Halotia branconii CENA392: one gene and its partner. The protein of the gene in region 1 interacts with the protein of each later gene in a pairwise test. Links are inferred from orthologs where the notes say so. Each region holds a gene or a part of one and is shown in the gene's direction. Other genes may lie near its edges.

Region 1 (6,841 bases):
GCCCTATGCCCCATGCCCCATGCCCTATAAATATGAACCTACCAATAGAAAGCCGTCTTCAATTCACTCCTGATCTAAATATTTGTCGAATATTAAATGGTATGTGGCAAGTGTCTGGTGGACACGGACGCATCAACCCCCAAGCTGCCATTGAAGCTATGTTTCAATATGTGGATGCAGGTTTCACTACTTGGGATTTAGCAGACCATTATGGCCCTGCGGAAGACTTTATTGGTGAATTTCGTCGTCAAATGATTGCGATGCGTGGACAGGAGGCTTTGGCTAATATTCAAGCTTTCACAAAATGGGTTCCTCGTCCCGGTAAAATGACGAGACAATTGGTCGAAAAAAATATTGATATTTCCTTGAGGAGAATGAATGTTGAATCATTAGATTTAATGCAATTCCATTGGTGGGAATACCAGGATAAAAATTACTTGGATGCCCTCAAGTATATGACAGAATTACAAACTGAGGGAAAAATTAAACATTTAGCTTTAACTAACTTTGATACAGAACACCTCAAAATTATTATTGAAGCAGGCATTAAAATTGTTTCTAACCAAGTACAGTTTTCTTTAGTTGATCGTCGTCCCCAAGTAAATATGGTGCAGTTTTGTCAACAGCACGATATCAAATTATTTACTTATGGTACAGTTTGTGGTGGTTTGTTATCAGAAAAGTATTTAGATAAATCAGAACTACGAGGATTTGATTTAGCTACCACAAGCTTGAAGAAATATAAAAATATGATTGATGCTTGGGGTGGTTGGCAATTGTTTCAAGAGTTGCTTACTACTTTGAAACAAATTGCTGATAAGCATAAAGTCAGCATTGCCAATGTTGCAGTACGTTACATTTTAGATCAACCAGCTGTGGGTGGTGTGATAGTTGGTGCGAGGCTTGGTGTATCTGAACATATCGCAGATAACGCCCAAGTATTTAGTTTTAGTTTAGATGCTGAAGATAGCGATCGCATAGATGCAGTATCTCGCCAGTCACGAGATTTATATGAGATAATCGGCGATTGTGGCGACGAATATAGGCGATAACATCATCAAAATGGCAGTTGTGTCTAACACCCTCTTAAATTGGACAATAATTATTTTTGGTTAAGATTAATGCTGTGACAAGTAACTTGTCGCCCTACAAACTTTCAAATATCAACAACTGATTTTTTCGATTTTAGTGTTGTTGTACCGCCCATAGTTAATGTTCGTTTAGTAACTACATCTAAAAATAGTTCCTCATACTGTTCAATTGACTGTTTAAAGGAATAGCACTCTACAGCAAACTGTCTTCCTTTGTTACCTAGTTGTGTTGCTAGTACCGAATTACGATATAAATCCAATACTGCTGCCGCTAATGCATCTGATGATTCTGGCTCTACAATTATGCCACCACCACTTTCTTGAATAGCTCTTGCTGCTGTACCAGTAGCAGGTACTGAACCTATTATTGGACGACCACTTGCTAGCAATAGTGGTATTTTAGAAGGCATATTAAAGGAAATCACATTACGCTTTTGCACAATCAACCCCACATCAGCAGCGCTCAACATTTGTGGTAGTTGTTCTCGTGGCTGCAACGGTAATAACAAAATATTATCTGCTCCGCAAGACAAACAATATTCTTGCAGTCTAGCCAAAGCCTTCGATTCGCCAACAATTACAAAAACAACTTCTTTAATATGACGCAAGTTAGCTGCTGCGGCTACTACTGTCTCTAAACCTTGCGTTAATGCAATGTTACCAGAGTACATTACTACAAATTTTCTATCTAACTGATGGGCGATTTTCCAAAGATTATTCGCCTTAGCCAAAGGACGAATAAAATTTACATTTACCCAATTGGGAATACAAACGATTTTCTTAACAGGTACATCCTTATTTACTAAATTGTCATAAAATCCATCAGCAATCACACTAATTTTAGATGCGTTTCGGTATGCAAATTTCTCCAACACCTCACATGCCTTAATCATCCATTTATTTTTCATGAGACCGACGCGCACAGCTGCTTCTGGAAGAATATCTTGGACATTCAAAACTACAGGACACTTGTACATCCACCCCAATAGAGTTGCTGGTAGTGAAACTAGTAGTGGTGGCACTGTTAAAAGAATTACATCTGGTCGCTTACCATTTAAGGCTTGTGGTAAGCTAGTAAAGATAAAACTCAACTCTAATAGCAGCCGATCTATAAGGTTGGGTTTAGACTTAATCCGTAAGTAACTACGCTGAATGGTCACACCGTTGTTTTGTTCTGTAACGTACCACTTGCCTTTATATCCATCATAAATTTCACGCTGAGGATAGTTAGGCATTCCTGTAATCACTCGCACTTGGTGACCTCGTTCTACTAGTCCTTCAGCCAATTCGGTCATCAAGGGTGCTATTCCAATCGGCTCTGGATGATAGTTGTAAGAGTAAATCAGAATATGCATAAGCTATATTGTGAATTTTATGAAGTCAGCCTAAGAATGTCAGGTTATACTTAATATTTCGGTTGTGATGATCAATGGCATCAGAATGAGATAAATACTGATAAACATTCATTTAAAATGCTAAATCAATCACATTAAAATGAAAACATTAATTGATTCTCACAGGCTTAAATTACATATTTGTTTAGGCTTCAACCTCTAATTATTGGAACAGTGGGTTTTTGTTGTTTTAATTAATGCTGGAAATTATTCCTGGTAGATTGTAGCATTACATCTAAGTTTTGTTAAGAATTTTTACTGTAGCATTTATTTGATCTTTATACATGATTGATATCAACAGCATCTTAAAGTATTAAAATTTAAATTTTGTTATATATTTAACATACTGGTCAAAAACTTCTATTCTCAAGAAAAGAATTTTATTGTTTAAGTATAATTTTGTATTGGTGCATGTAAAATTACAAAAAATGAATGTAAGTTAAGCAAAGATATAGTTACCCGTAGGGTGAGGACTAAAGTCCTGACTACGAAATTGATTACAACAATTTTAGATCGCTTAACTTAACTCCTATCAAAATTAAAGAATGGCTTTTGCGTGCGATCGCTACAACCGTGTCCGGAGTATTGTTAATGATTGATTGGCTGTATTGCTATCCAATTTTATATTCAGGTATTTTACTCAAACGTTACAAACGCTTTTTTGCTGATGTTCAACTTGCTGATGGGGAAGTTGTAGTAGCACACTGTCCAAATACAGGCCCAATGGTTGGAGTATCGACTCCTGGTAGCTTAGTACAAGTTTCTAAAAGTGATAACCCCAAGCGTAAACTGCTTTATACCTTAGAACTAATTCAGGTACATGACAACGAGCCGACCTGGGTTGGTGTTAATACTGCTTTACCAAATCGAGTAGTGAAACTAGCTTTGGCAAAATATCTTTTTCCAGAACTGGGTAACTACAGCCAAATCAAGGGTGAAGTGGTTTATGGACTAGATAAAAAAAGTCGTGTAGATTTTGTATTGCTGGGAAGTGAAGAAGATCGCCCCATATATTTAGAAGTAAAAAATACAACTTTGGCACAGGGAAGGTTAGCTTTATTTCCTGACACAGTGACGACAAGAGGACAAAAGCACTTACGGGAACTAACGGCACTGTTACCTTTGACTCGTGCAGTTATGTGTTATTTTATCAATCGGGGTGATTGTACTGAGTTTGCCCCTGGTGATAGTACAGACCCTACTTATGGTAAGTTACTGCGGGAGGCGATCGCTTTAGGTTTAGAAGTGTTACCTTGCCGTTTTGATATTTCTCCTGAAGGCATCCGTTATTTAGGTTTGGCAAAGTTAAAAATTTGATTACACCAAGGAAAAATAAGTGATTATTCTGGTCATGGGTGTCTCTGGTTCTGGCAAAACCATAATTAACCCTTGTCTGGCAATAGTTTGAGTCCTCATGCTTCAGTGTGCTACTCATTCACTGCTCAAAACCACTAGTTTTAAACTGATTTTTGGCGATCACAGTGGGCGATCGCGCTACTCAAATGCTGCTTATTTTGAGAAATTATTAGAGTCAGTGTGACAAAAAGGGAATAACGACTAATTAATTGGCGAAACATCAATTTTTACTTTCAAGTCTAGAGCAGGATTTACTGACTCTACTTAGAAGCCATAACGGATTTTATGGCTTAGAGATATTAAACGTAATCAATCAAGTACGTTCAAAATATAAAATTAAACTTTTGACCTGTGGTTCGCTTTACACAACCTTAGGACGGATGGAAACTCAAAATTTTATTACTTCCATAAGTAGCAAAACTGAAAAAACACCACGGAGGCGATATTATACAATTTCTCAGAGTGGAGAGGAAGCACTTAAGTTAATTGAAGAATATCGCGATCGTTTAGCAAGCTGGTCAAAGTAACTTACTAGAGTGAATCCCCAGTAGACCTAACTGCGATCGCTTTCATACTCCTGTGCAGTTTCGTACTCACGCTGGAATTGTTCTAATTCTTGTACCCGGCGAAATAGCTGATCGCGTTGCGAAGTGCTGACGGTTTCTAGTTCGCTGATTTTAGTGTTGAGATGCTTAATCATCAAAAACAATACGTTTTTATCAAGATTGTCAAGTGTCTCACCGTCTACTAATAGACTGTTTAAAGTTTCACTTGTGGATGTAGTGCATTCTAGGAAATTACCAATAACCTTAAAATCCCAAGTTTCCCCGTTAATATCTTGGGGGTGAATGTAAAAGCTATACTGATTGTTTTGGTCTTTTTGGACTCTAAGTCTAAAATCAATTGCTTTTCCTTCGTGTATCTGAAAGTAATTTTCTAACGTAAACTTACTAATCATGTTCAACCTTGAAAAATTAATTAGAGAATTAGACGAATTTATCAAATACTGGGGAACTTTACCCTCAACGTTTATAGCCTATTACGATGATTTATATGGTTATCCTTGGGGAAGACTTAAACTATTTGGGATGCTGTGTTTAAGCTTTTCTTTTTATTTTGGATTGTTGATCTTGATTCTTGAACTAAAGTAATCTCCGTCCGGTTAGTCAGCCGGCTTGTCACTAGCCGGGCGTTGCACCAGATAGCCCAGAATAGCTGTAGATATTCCTGTGATTATCGTCGCAGTGTTACTGCCAATCATCCCACTACCGCCCAGGACACTAGAGACTCCTGCAACCAAACCTAAAACTGTGCTGAATCGATCTAAAGTTTTTTGATTCACTTGTAATTACTCCTGTTCTGTATTCTCTTCGTATTCCCGAATTTGGAAGTTAGTGTCGCGCTGTAAAAAGCGTTGAATATCGCGGGTGTAGAATAAAACTCGTTTAAACTTGTGGTCAATTTTTTCATTCATTTGACCCAACAGCATTTGAATTACATCTTTTCTGTTGATATACTCTTGAACGTGTAAATCAAATCTTTTGTCTAACTCTCTAATCTTCTCGGCATTGCTAGCATACTCTTTCAAATCTTCTTCAATTTGAATAATTGAAGTTGAAATTCTATTGATACTGCTAACAATTTTGATGCCTAACCCACCTAAAATGGAAAAGCTAACAAGGATTCCTAAAAATATACCAGTAGATTCTAAAGTAATTGTGATTCCTGGGCTGTTACTGTTAGTTGAGTTACTAACAGCTATTACTGATTTTGTAGTAGTCACTTGTGTTAATCAGTTGGATCATCCAAATTTTCAATAAACTGTGCTGTGTCAACCTTCACCCGGACAGTAAACTCATACTCTGGCATCTCCGGTGTACCCGTAAGCTGTTGACTGGCAAATTGAATAGGTGGTAATTCAGCATTAACTCTTGCTTCATTCACTTGGTCGGTTAATGCAGCTAATCCTTGCAAAAGTTTAACAATTCCCTTAACACAAGAAGCATTAAGAGTCAGATTGCTACCGCTTTCTGTAGTTGTGCTGAAATTAAGCTTGACTTGATTATTTCCAACAAATTCAATTGAACCAGCGGGTAACTTTTCGGCTAATGCGCTGTAACTTAATGCAGTAGTCATAAATTATCAATTTTGAACTCAATTGTTTCTAATTTGGAGCGAACCGCGTTGATTAAATCTTCCGTGGTATCAGTTTCTATTCCTCTGTATTCCCAGACAGCCAGAGTGACTTGGTAAATCCAAGGTAAAGCCTCAAACCTCAAACGATAAGATTCGGTCAGCTTGGGAAACTGAACCAACTCAATCGCATTAAGCTTAATTAGTCGGCGTGTACCATCTACTTCAGTGGTTGGAACCTGTCCCAATCCCTCAAAAACTACAGTGTCGTCAACATGAATGCCGCTAATTTGTTGATAGAAATATCCTGCTCTAATCCAAGTAGGTTTGGCATTAAGCCAGGAAGCCCCGACTAAAAAAACGTGACTATCAGTCAAATAAGGAAGCTCTACTGGGTCAATTAGCGGCGCTCTGGCTCTGCGGTTGTCGGGATTACCTACTAACTTTTGGTAGTAAGTTAATTCCCAAGCTCCCATTGCTGTTAGGTCAAGCTGAAGTGTCATATTTTGACTAATTCCCAATCTTCAGCTAGTTCAAAAACGTCATACTCTTGTTCGTCCAGGAAGTCGAGAAAGGTATCTGGGTGAATATTGCCGCGCAGAAACGCTGCTGTCATATTTGCCCGCTGGAGCATGAGATTTAATTCCTCCTCATACTCCAATTGCGACTGTCCCGGATACCAAATTGCAGGAGTTTCTAAAAAATTATTCACCACTGCCAGTTAATACAAAATATTCAGGCGTAAACCAAACACGCCCATAAGCACCCCCTAATTTGCCTTTAACAGCGTTGAAAACAGTTTTCACTTCATTATCTAAAGCTGCTGCTGATTGAATTGAAAGTGGTGCAGTGTAAGAATATTGGGTG
Region 2 (7,017 bases), 2.5 Mb from region 1 along the record:
TAACTGCCCACGAACCCAATGCAACTTTAATAGCAACTAAAATATTTAGTAAGGGAATAACTCCGCCACTAACTAGTGCGCCCATCTCTCCGTGGGGTAACTCTACTCCGACTAAAGTTATGACCGCCAATACAATGAAAATCAGTACCGAAACTTTCTCCCACATAGCGGCGTGCCAGCGTTGGTAAATTGCTTGCATCCATTCTGGAGATGAGGTAATTGCCACAAGACCAATCGCCGTTCCACCAGCTACCCCAGCCGCAAAACCACCGCCAGGACTCAGATGTCCCCGAATTGCTAGTTCGATACTGACTAAAGCGGTAATGGTCGCACCCAAACGCGCCAGTATAATGGATGGTTGATCGGTGAAACGATAAACTGTGCTTAATGGTTTTTCATTCGCTAGGAGAAAGTATGCACCCATGATGGCGATCGTAAATACCACCACCTCAAAGATAGTGTCATACAGCCGATTCCTGAAAATGATTCCCGAAACTCCATTAGGTATGCCACTATCTTGGACAACCGTTTCAACGATAGAAATATCCTGTAAGTCTGGTGCAGGATTGGGCATAATCAAGAATTTGACAAACAAAGCTATCCCCGCAACAATGTAAATCCATTTCATAGATGCTCCGTTCATAATTTACTAAATACCAGCACCATCTAGAAACTGCTGAATTGCTTTATCTCGGAGATTACACACAGGAGACTCTTGTACTAGTTGACCGTTTTGGGCAGCTAAGTTATCTGATAAGACAGGAGTTTTTGCAGGAGAATGAAGTCCTTGGAGATGTTGGATTTGTTGTTCTAGCGACTCAATGCGGTCAACTAAAGCGCGAATGACTTCAGCTTCTGAATCTGGCAAGTTGCTGTGTTCTAGAGGAGCAATCCGCACTCCAGAGCGGTAGACAATACGACCGGGTACACCGACTACAGTACAGTCAGAAGGTACGTCCCTCAGAACAACTGACCCAGCGCCAATACGGACATTGTTGCCAATTTGGATATTGCCTAGTACTTTCGCTCCAGCTCCTACAACAACATTTTCACCCACAGTAGGGTGGCGCTTACCGCATTGCTTCCCTGTGCCTCCCAAAGTGACACCTTGATAAATTAGAGCATAATCGCCTACGATCGCAGTTTCACCAACGACCACACCCATACCGTGGTCAATAAACACACCCTGTCCAATTGTTGCGCCTGGGTGAATTTCAATTCCGGTCAAAAACCGAGCGATGTGAGAAGTCAGGCGGGGGATAAAGGGAATACCAACATGATGCAGCCAGTGAGCCAGTCGATGAAATAGCAGGGCTTGCAAACCGGGGTAACAGAACAAGACCTCCAACCAGTTACGGGCAGCTGGGTCACGCTCAAATATGATACGAAAGTCAGCACGTAGTGTAGATAGCACGAGATAATACCCTCGGAAAGCAAAACTAGCTTACCCTCCCATATTATCGTTTCAAGGGTAATCTTTATCAATTGGGCATGGGTAAAGAAGCAGAGGGGCAGGGTGCAGGGTGCAGAGGGGAATGAAGAATGTCTTGAATTTGTTCATAATCTTTGCTCCCTGATCTTTTTCCTCTTTTCTTGCTTCTTCCCTAGCCTCTAGCCCCTAGCCCCTAGTCCCTCTGCTTACTGCTTGACGGTTATAGTATAGTTACGTTTGACACCAGCGTTAAAAGTACCAACCCAAATTCGATAGGTTCCTTTTTTCCAGTCGAGGTCATCAATGCTGGCATCTTTACTTTTACCAGTGTCATCACCACAGCGAATAATGTTATCGTTTGGCCCTTGAATAAGTAAAGTAGTATCAAAGCCGCGACTGTTGACTAATATTTTGAGGTGAGAAAAGTCTTTTTCTAAAATCATAATGTGATCGGGTTTAGGATCGGCGAAGCCAATACAGGCTTTGCGATCGCGATCGCGGTTACTTAAAGCAGACAATGAAAAAGAACCGCCTGTATAGCCTGTAACTTTTCCCTTAATTTGCTCAAAGTCTGGTGCAAGACTAAAAGTACTAAAGTTTGGTGTTTCTGCTATTACAGGTGTAGTAGTTATAGCGGTCAGTACAGCTAATAACCAACCGCCTCGAAAATTAAGTCGGGGGCGACAATATTTCATATTAAGTTTCCAACAGGCTTTTATATTTGTAATGATATATACATATTTTATTTGAAAAATTCCAGAGATACCCCTGCTTTATGTGGCACATTTTCATGTGCCACAACTAGACTATGCTCAATGATTAACTAAGGTTGATAGGATGAGAAAAAGGTAAATATTTTCCCATTCTGAAAAATTATTTTGTCAGATGACTACTTTTCAAGTTGCTTCTCCTTTAATTGCGATCGCTCAAAAAACCCGTCAAGCTGCAACTAAGCTGGCCATTTCTTCTACTGACACTAAAAATCAAGCGATTGAAGCGATCGCTCAAGCTTTAGAATTGGCAAAAGATGAAATACTGCAAGCAAATCTTGCTGATTGTCAAGCTGCTGCGGAAGTAATTCCCCAGCCACTTTATAAACGTTTGCAATTAGATGAACATAAGTTAAGAGATGCGATCGCAGGAGTGCGAGATGTCGGCAAGTTAGCTGATCCAGTAGGTAAAATCCAAATTCACCGCGAACTCGATACAGGCTTAATTTTGAAGCGGATTACTTGTGCTTTGGGTGTTTTAGGAATTATTTTTGAAGCACGTCCAGAAGCAGCAATTCAAATTGTTTCTTTGGCGATTAAATCGGGTAATGGCGTAATTTTAAAATGTGGTAAAGAAGCTGTTCGTTCTTGTGAAGCAATAGTTAAAGCAATTAAACAAGGATTATCTCAAACAGCTGTTAATCCGGATGCTGTACAGTTACTAACCACTAGAGAAGAAACTAGAGAACTTTTAAATTTAGATAAATATGTAGACTTAATTATTCCGAGAGGTTCTAATTCTTTTGTCAGATTTGTCCAAGAAAATACGCGGATTCCAGTATTAGGCCATGCTGATGGGATCTGTCATTTCTATATAGATAAAATGGCTGATATGGATAAAGCTGTAGACATTACAGTCGATGCGAAAGCACAATATCCTGCTGTTTGTAATGCGATTGAAACTTTGTTAGTTCATCAATCGACTGCTGCTAAATTCTTACCAAAAGTAGCCCAGGCTTTGCAAGAATGCCATGTAGAATTAAGAGGTGATACACGCACCTTGGCTATTTTACCTAACATTGTGGCTGCTACAGCAATAGACTGGGAGACAGAATACAGCGATTATATTTTGTCGATTAAAATCGTGGATTCTCTAGAAGATGCGATCGCTCATATTAATGATTATGGTTCTCGTCATACTGATGCGATCGTTACAGAAGATGCTACGGCTGTGGAAACTTTCTTTGGAACTGTCAACTCAGCGAATGTATTTCATAATTGTTCGACTCGCTTCGCTGATGGTTTCCGCTACGGTTTTGGTGCAGAAGTAGGGATTAGTACTCAACAAATGCCTCCTCGTGGCCCTGTGGGTTTAGAAGGATTGGTGACATACAAGTATCAAATGACAGGTAATGGTCATATTGTAGCAAGTTATACTGGAGCTAATGCTAAGGCATTTACTCATCAAGATTTTGTATAAACAATCTTAAGTTTTGAGCTAAAAAACTGGGAGTCAGAAGTTTTCTCAACTCCTGATTCCTAACTCAATCTGATGGGCATAAATTACAACAGCTACTAAGCTACCTCACGAGTGCTATAAAAATCGTTGGGATCTAAGTCAACAGGAAATAAAAAAATTTCCTTATCGAAGGATAATGCTTTATAGGAAAGCTGGACTGCTTTCTCCAAGGTACAAAACTTGATTGGAACCCATTGGCTATTCCAGAAAAAGTAGACGGTGACACGAACTGGTGTATTTTCTCCCAATGGAATTGGAAGTTGCCAAGGTGAAAACACAATATATAAAACTCATTTTTTATGTACTCATATCTAACTTTGGCAGTAGCAGCAAAAAAGAACAACTGTCATAAGTAAGAAATAGATTATATTGCAGCTTCAAACTAATGCTTTGAGTAAAGCTTGAAGCTTAAGTTGTACCTCTGCAAACTCTTTTTCGGGATCGGAACCAGCGACTATCCCAGCACCAGCATATAACCTAGCGCGATCGCCATCGATCAATGCTGAACGAATGCCAACTATAAATTCACAGTTTCCCTGAGAATCTATCCAACCTAGAGGCGCAGCATATAAACCTCTCTCAAAGCTTTCATAACGACGAATTTCGGCACAGGCGACATCTCTGGCTGCACCGGCAACGGCTGGTGTCGGATGCAGTTGGGAGACAATCTTTAATGGGTGGACGTTAGTAGGAACTACGGCACTAATTGGTGTCCATAAATGCTGAATGTTAGATAATTGTCGCAAGCGTGGTGCTAGTATTCGAGGTAACAAACCTAACTGTGATAAGCGTTGTGTAATAAAATCAATCACTAGCAAATGTTCATGTCTTTCTTTTTCACTATTAAGTAAATGATTCGCATTAGCTGCATCTTCGGCTGGGGTTTTACCTCTAGGTGCAGAACCGGCCAAAGCATCAGTAATTAACTGTTGGTTATGAATACTAATTAATCTTTCTGGACTGGCTCCAATAAAGTTTTGTCCTTTACCATTGCTGGTAGAAAAAATATAACAGTTAGGATGTATTTGTCGGAGATTATCTAAAGATTTATATAAGTTAAAATGATTTTTTGATTTGACATCTAATGCATCAGCCAGCACAATCTTACTTAAACGACTAGAATTAATTTTTTCTAGGGCAGATACAACAGAGCGTTTAAATTGTGCAGAATTAGTAACAGGTTTTTTACGATATTTTACAGGAAAATAATCAAGCTTTGAAGAATGATACTCTAAAGAGTCTATAAGTTTCAGCTTATTCTGCAAATTTTGGATAATCTTCTGCACATCTACCCTGGCGTTGACAATTATATTATTTACTAATGTGCAGTGCTGATTCTTAACAGCTATTTGCCAACGAGGTAGGAAAATAGTAGCAGATGGAAATGGATAATTGACTTGAGAATTTTGATCAAAAAAGCTGAAATAACAAAAAAAATGAGAACCTGCAAAGGGTTGATTAATATTACCAAAATTAACTATATTTTTTAGACAAGATTTGATAAAATCTTCAGCTTGCATAAAACGCTCTTGTCCATCAACTTGCAATTTTGCTACAGCATCAATGGCTGCGATCGCTTCTTCTTTACCTTTATTCTCAAAGTAAAAATTTATTTCATTTGCTTGCGTAAGTTGATCTAATACAACTAAAGGATCTACCCAGTCAATATCTAGCGAAATACTGACAATTTGCTTGCAATCATTTTTGAGACAACTTTTTTGAACGGATAACAGAAATTGATATAAATCTTTGTGTTTAACAAAGAAGTTGTTACGACATGGTGAAACTGTCATGGATTTAGCAATAGTAAACTTTTTTTAAGTTATCTTCCTAAAGTGTAATTAAACGTGGTCGTATTTCTACAGGTAACATATTAAGTTGCCATTTCACCAGAGTATGGTCTGTCTTGTTTGTGGTGTTCTCAGACGCTGGCAAGCCATGCCCTACTTTGGGTTGCAATTAAAAAGTGATTGTTACTAAAGGGAGGTTAACCAGTCACAGCAAAAGTTATAAGATTTCGCACATAACTAACATCTTGTGTATCTGAAAATTGTAAAATTTCACGTAATAAGTAAATTGCTGGTAATTAATTAATCACAAGTAATGACTACAAAGCAGGTTTCACATCCTAAAACGAAGTTATGGATGGCGGCAATTAAACCGCCAATGTATAGCGTTGCGATTATGCCCATTTGGGTAGGAACAGCGGTTGCCTTTGCAGAAACCAAGATTTTTAATCTAGTAGTATTTTCCACTTTTGTAGCTGCGGCGATTTTAATTCTGGCCTGGGAAAATATTAGTAATGATGTCTTTGATTCGGAAACAGGAATCGATCAAAATAAACATCATTCTCTAGTAAATTTAACTGGTAACAAGCGACTAATATTCTGGTTAGGAAATTTAAGTTTAATTTCGGGTTTGTTAGGAATAATAGCGATCGCTACTTGGCAAAAAGACCCCACTGTCATCTGGATAATTCTACTATGTTGTGGTTTAGGCTACGTTTATCAAGGGCCGCCCTTTCGCTTAGGATACCAGGGTTTAGGCGAGATAATTTGCTTTTTTGCTTTTGGCCCTTTAGCAGTCACGGCAGCATATTACAGCCAAACCTCAACTTGGTCAATGACAAGTTTAGCAGCCTCGATAATTGTAGGCATTCCCACAACTTTAATTTTATTTTGCTCCCACTTTCATCAAGTTAAGGATGACATAGCCGCGGGCAAGCGATCGCCTGTTGTCCGGTTGGGTACGGTAAAAGCTGCTCAACTGCTGTATTGGTTCACTGGCAGTATTTATCCTTTTACTTTACTGTTTGTGTTACTGGGCGTTTTCCCAAGTTGGACATTGTTAAGTTGGCTAAGTTTGCCTTATGCCGTTAAGTTATGCCGTCATGTCCAACAAAATCATTATTTACCAGAAAAAGTTAGTAACTGTAAATTCATCGCCGTCAAAATGCATTTTTGGAGCTGCTTATTGTTCGGTTTGGGATTTATGATTTAGTCAGTGGTCAGTTGTCAGTTGTTAGTGGTTAGTTGTCAATAGCAAAACACCAATAACTAAGCTGTTAAACATTTAATTTGCACATTGAGGCCGCAGGGGGGCAGGGAGCAGGGGGCAAGGGAGAGGGTTTGCAGCTTTTATTACCATTAACATGATGCAATTTAAATGACGATTAGCTTAATAACTGATAAACCTAATGAGTTAACTTGATTTTCATGTGGTAAATTATAAATTTAAATTTCGTCCTTATCAGCGAAAATTTGCGCGATCGCTGACTACCAGTCATGGTAATTGGGATATTCGTAAAGGTATTATCCTTCGTCTTAGCGATGAAACAGGTAAAGTCGGTTGGGGAG

Evidence for each region.
Region 2: the proteins of sfsA (region 1) and QI031_RS18065 interact in binary tests that used the Escherichia coli proteins (3 or more experiments, as listed by UniProt). The link is inferred for Halotia branconii CENA392 from one-to-one orthologs.

Annotation. Positions count from the first base shown.
Region 1 is NZ_CP124543.1:6,555,051-6,561,891, forward strand. Bases 2,221-4,939 are described here. They hold sfsA (DNA/RNA nuclease SfsA), read left to right. Parts: upstream 2,221-3,076; coding sequence 3,077-3,802; downstream 3,803-4,939. Other genes in these bases: QI031_RS28735 (glycosyltransferase family 4 protein), read right to left, coding at 2,221-2,446; QI031_RS28745 (hypothetical protein), read left to right, coding at 3,900-4,025; QI031_RS28750 (PadR family transcriptional regulator), read left to right, coding at 4,051-4,368; QI031_RS28755 (hypothetical protein), read right to left, coding at 4,395-4,799. Also shown: QI031_RS28730 (aldo/keto reductase), read left to right, coding at 33-1,052; more of QI031_RS28735, read right to left, coding at 1,157-2,220; QI031_RS28760 (hypothetical protein), read right to left, coding at 5,004-5,183; QI031_RS28765 (hypothetical protein), read right to left, coding at 5,190-5,624; QI031_RS28770 (hypothetical protein), read right to left, coding at 5,630-5,977; QI031_RS28775 (hypothetical protein), read right to left, coding at 5,974-6,477; QI031_RS28780 (hypothetical protein), read right to left, coding at 6,474-6,686; QI031_RS28785 (hypothetical protein), read right to left, coding at 6,679-6,841. UniProt on the Escherichia coli protein: Binds to DNA non-specifically. Could be a regulatory factor involved in maltose metabolism.
Region 2 is NZ_CP124543.1:4,102,565-4,109,581, reverse strand. Bases 1,575-4,469 are described here. They hold QI031_RS18065 (glutamate-5-semialdehyde dehydrogenase), read left to right. Parts: upstream 1,575-2,317; coding sequence 2,318-3,622; downstream 3,623-4,469. Other genes in these bases: QI031_RS18055 (isochorismate synthase), read right to left, coding at 4,039-4,469; QI031_RS18060 (hypothetical protein), read right to left, coding at 3,718-3,939; QI031_RS18070 (hypothetical protein), read right to left, coding at 1,639-2,127. In the rest of the region: QI031_RS18080 (Na(+)/H(+) antiporter subunit B), read right to left, coding at 1-628; cysE (serine O-acetyltransferase), read right to left, coding at 650-1,414; more of QI031_RS18055, read right to left, coding at 4,470-5,454; menA (2-carboxy-1,4-naphthoquinone phytyltransferase), read left to right, coding at 5,765-6,661; QI031_RS18045 (o-succinylbenzoate synthase), read left to right, coding at 6,879-7,017. UniProt on the Escherichia coli protein: Catalyzes the NADPH-dependent reduction of L-glutamate 5-phosphate into L-glutamate 5-semialdehyde and phosphate. The product spontaneously undergoes cyclization to form 1-pyrroline-5-carboxylate.